Regions from separate parts of the Chryseomicrobium palamuruense genome, predicted to be linked through region 1. Evidence: riboswitches for the same ligand, from Rfam matches in the RefSeq annotation. Region 1 holds a riboswitch; the other holds the start of a gene.

The links. A riboswitch is a leader RNA that binds a small molecule or an ion and turns the genes downstream of it on or off. The one in region 1 is predicted to bind S-adenosylmethionine.
Region 2: another riboswitch for S-adenosylmethionine. It lies ahead of mtnW (2,3-diketo-5-methylthiopentyl-1-phosphate enolase); the one in region 1 lies ahead of ACFO0S_RS01530 (O-acetylhomoserine aminocarboxypropyltransferase/cysteine synthase family protein).

The regions. Positions count from the first base shown of each region.
Region 1 is NZ_JBHSEF010000009.1:34,184-36,384, reverse strand. It holds gene ACFO0S_RS01530 (O-acetylhomoserine aminocarboxypropyltransferase/cysteine synthase family protein) at 1-1,214, opposite strand, end outside; SAM riboswitch class I at 1,314-1,426, opposite strand; gene ACFO0S_RS01525 (M3 family oligoendopeptidase) at 1,671-2,201, shown strand, end outside.
Region 2 is NZ_JBHSEF010000024.1:68,790-70,990, reverse strand. It holds gene ACFO0S_RS11825 (2-hydroxy-3-keto-5-methylthiopentenyl-1-phosphate phosphatase) at 1-43, opposite strand, end outside; gene mtnW (2,3-diketo-5-methylthiopentyl-1-phosphate enolase) at 47-1,261, opposite strand; SAM riboswitch class I at 1,338-1,448, opposite strand; SAM riboswitch class I at 1,695-1,849, shown strand; gene mtnK (S-methyl-5-thioribose kinase) at 1,929-2,201, shown strand, end outside.

The DNA of each region.
Region 1 (2,201 bases):
GATAAGCGTACCAGTTCCGGAGTAACGCCTGAGCGTAACAGTTCTTCTCCCTCTCCTAACTGTTGGTGTGTGGTTGAAGCTGGATGGATGATCAATGATTTCGCATCCCCTACATTCGCCACGTGAGAGAACAGTGGAATCGAGTCAATCAAGAGACGACCTGCTTCTTTGCCTCCTCTGACTCCAAACGTTAAGATCGATCCTGCTCCCTGTGATAAATACTTTTGTGCTAGTTCATGCGACGGGTGGTCTTCAAGTCCTGGGTAGTTGACCCATTCCACATCTTCATGCTGCTTCAGGTATTCGGCAACAGCTTGCGCATTCTCATTATGTTTTGGTACACGTAGGTGTAGCGTCTCGAGTCCTTGTAGAAATGAGAACGCCGCTTCCGGACTAAGGGCTGGACCAAAATCACGAAGAAGCTGGACGCGCAACTTGATAGCAAATGCAACTTGAGCCACATCGATGCCGTAACGAAGGCCATTATAGGTCACGTCTGGTTCTGTGAAACCAGGAAACTTATCACTGTTCCAGTCAAAGTTGCCTCCGTCTACAACCACACCACCAATGGTCGTCCCGTGACCACCAATCCATTTCGTTGCCGAATGAATCACGACGTGGGCGCCATGCTTGATCGGTTGTGTTCCGTACGGTGTTGCGAACGTATTATCTATGAGAAGAGGTACGCCAATTTCATTAGCAACAGACGCTACTGCTTCGATATCGAGGACATGTAGACTTGGGTTTCCAATCGTCTCGGCAAAGAAGGCTTTCGTATTTGGTGTCACTGCTGCACGGAAGTTTTCCGGGTTCGTCACATCGACAAACTTCACTGTAATCCCGTAGCGAGGAAGCGTATGAGCGAATAGATTATACGTTCCGCCGTAAAGATTAGAAGCCGCTACAATTTCGTCTCCTGCCCCCGCAATGTTCAGAATGGAAAAAGCAATCGCCGACATGCCGGAAGATAAGGCAACTGCTGCTGTTCCTTCTTCTAGTTGAGCGACACGCTGCTCAAATACGTCTACTGTCGGATTACCAATGCGCGTATAGATGTTCCCCGCTTCTTTTAAGCCAAATAGGTTTTGGGCATGCTCCGTATTTTGGAACACAAAGGATGTCGTCTTGTGGATCGGCACTGCACGTGAACCGGTCACTGGATCTGGCTGTTGTCCTCCGTGAAGTAAAATCGTTTCTGGGCGTAAATTGGTCATTGTTCTTCCTCCTTTAATGTGTCAGATCAGACATCCAGAGAGGAAGTGACAATGCAAAAGCCCCTCTTCAGTTAAGAAGAGGGGCCTACGCTTGTCCTCCTCTTATCTTCCAGATCACAATTGAATCTGTAGGAATTAGCACCTTTCCAAGCAAATGCTTGTTGGTTGCCGGGCTTCGCAGGGCCTAGTCCCTCCGCCACTCTGGATAAGAGTATAATATACGTCTGTCTGTTGAATCGTAGTATAGGATACCTTTATTTTGTTTGTCAACTCCCAATTTCATACTAACTGCACATCTCAACTACATGAAAGTGTGCCCAATCCAGTCATTTCAACGATTACTACGATTTTTAATTTTCTGTTTTTTCTGCCGAAAACGCTTGCCAAAGCATGGAAAGTAAGAAACAATAGACGTTGAGACCTTCGGTAACTGAAGAAATGAAGGAGGAATACTGTATGACAACGAAATTTGAAGAGTATACATATGAACGTCCAGATATGTCTTCTCTAAAAGAACAAGCAAAAACCGCACTAGAAGCCTTTAAAGGCGCGAAGTCGTTTGATGAACAAAATGAAGCAATTAAGACGTTAAATAAGCTGCGTGCTGATTTCTCAACGATGGCTAACCTTGTATATATTCGTGCATCGATTGATACGAATGATGACTTCTACCAATCGGAGCGCGATTACTTCGATGAGATCTCTCCAGAGATGGAAGAAATCGTGACAGACTACTACAAAGCGTTGATCGAATCACCATTCCGTAGTGATTTAGAAGCACGTTGGGGGCAACAATTGTTTGACCTTGCCGAATTCCAAATCAAATCATTCTCACCTGAAATCATGCCACTTCTCCAAAAAGAAAACAAATTGGCATCGGACTACTCGAAGCTTGTCGCATCTGCACAAGTTGAATTCAACGGAGAAACGCTAACGCTTGCTCAACTCGGTCCTTATGCAGAGTCCACAGATCGTGAGACACGTAAA
Region 2 (2,201 bases), on a different contig from region 1:
TGATGGTACCGTCAAAATCACAAAAGATGACTGGTTGCTTCATTATTTACCCCCATAATTCCAATGCTGTTTTTAATTCTGGTTGTTGTTCGCTGGCGTTTTCAAGAGTTTGATTCTTCAGGACTGCATCAACAGCCTGACGGAATGCTTTACCTCCCCCCGCTGCGCCGTCCGGATGTCCGTGGACTCCTCCGCCGGCGTTGATAATGCTATCGATTCCGAAATCGTTGACGAGAAGTGGCACGAGTCCAGGATGGATACCGGCGGATGGTACTGGAAACGCCTGTTTCAATAGACTTTCATTCGTTAATTGCTCGCCGAGTGCCAAAGCCGCTGTCTTCTCCATGGCAACACTGCCGTAGGGAGAGGGGAAGAGCGAAAAGTCAGCGCCGGCGTAACGCGTCAGCTTGCCAAGAGCCAGCGGAGCTGCGACACCGTAGAATGGGGAAGAAGTGAATGCCCCGCTGAAGGCGGGATGGGCCATGAGAGGCAACCCAATGTCATTGTCTTCCGCTAATTCTTGTAGCACATCAAGTCCATACGCATGAACATTGAATAGTAAAGCATCGGCGCCGAGTTCACGTGCCCTACGCGCTTTGTCCCGAAGCTGCGACGTGCGGCCCGACAGGTTGACTGCGTAGAGTGTGCGATGGCCGGTTTCAGCATAGACCTCTTGTAATACTGCTTTTGCCGCGGTAATGCGTTGTTCAAAAGGAGTCAACGGATTGTCGAACAGAATTTCGTCGTCCTTGACGAGATCGACGCCACCTAGTGCTTGCTGTCTTAATTGTGCTGTTAAATAATTGAGGTCGCGGCCAATGACACCTTTGAAGATGCTCATCACGAGTGGCCGGCCGTGGACATTCAGCAATCCGCGGATACCATCAATACCGAAACGCGGTCCCGGAAACTGTTTCAGTAGATCTTCTTCAAAGTCGAGGTCCAGCAATTTTACTTCACCGTCGAGAGACAACTTACCGAACACGGTGGTCAGGATCGCTGGAAAATCTGCTGAAAAATTCGCACTTGGATAGGAAACGGTGATGTGTGCTTTTATTTCATCCGGCTTGAGGGGGTGCGGAACTTCTGGGGATTCCTCCACTGACACCACTTCACCTTTATGCTTTTTCAATTGTTCCTGTTCAAGCAGCGGTAAATCAGTCCATGATCCGATCGTGAGTCCTAGCGCAATGCCTTCAGCTTTCTTTTCGAAAGACCCCGCTTTTCCGTATACCTGGTAGCTTGCTGTCAGTCTGCTCATGATGTGACACTCCTTTAATAAAATCTAGACATAAAAAAACCTCTTCAAATAAGAAGAGGTTAAGGGCATTAACGACTTCTTATTTCTCAGCCATTCATTTCTGGCTGCAAGAATTAGCACCGTGTTCATCACTGGACCGGTTGCCGGGCTTCGTAGGGCTTGTCCCTCCACCTGCTCTAAATAAGAATTGGATATTCGGTTTAGTCGATACAATAAAGTAATTCTGATTATTCCATGTATGAAGAATTCTGTCAATAAATAATTATGAGAAATTTTTTAGGAGTTGGGCCCAATACAAACGTCAAGTCGCTTGCTAATGAAGGTCCTCCATATGTCGAAACTCATATCAAAAAAATAAATAATTCCTATTGACAGTCAATTCTGACTCGTGATAGGATTCAAAACAGAACAACAACCACATACAATTTTAGTACTCTTATCAAGAGCTGGCAGAGGGACAATGGCCCGATGACGCCCAGCAACCGACCGTAATACCTTCGTGAGAAGGGGCGCTTTATGCGCCGGGATGAACATCCCGCAAGGCACGGTGCTAATTCCATCAGAAATTTGATTTCTGAAAGATAAGAGGCATGGAACCTCTTAATTCTACGCCTCTTTCTTTCGGGAAAGAGGCGTTTTTATTATTGGATTTGAGAGGAAGATGATTGTGACAACATCAGCAATTTCAACATATGAGCCTTTGACGGAAGAAACGGCCATCAAATTGGCGGCGAGACTTTTCCCAGAAGGCGCGATTCTTAAATGCCAGGAAATCGGCGATGGCAATTTGAATTATGTCTTTCGTGTAAGTGACTCGAAAAGCGATAAAGGGGTTATCATCAAACAGGCACTTCCCTACGCGAAAGTGGTGGGCGAAAGTTGGCCGCTGACATTAAAACGTGCAGCGATTGAAGCAGCGGCCCTGCGGAAGCATAGCGAG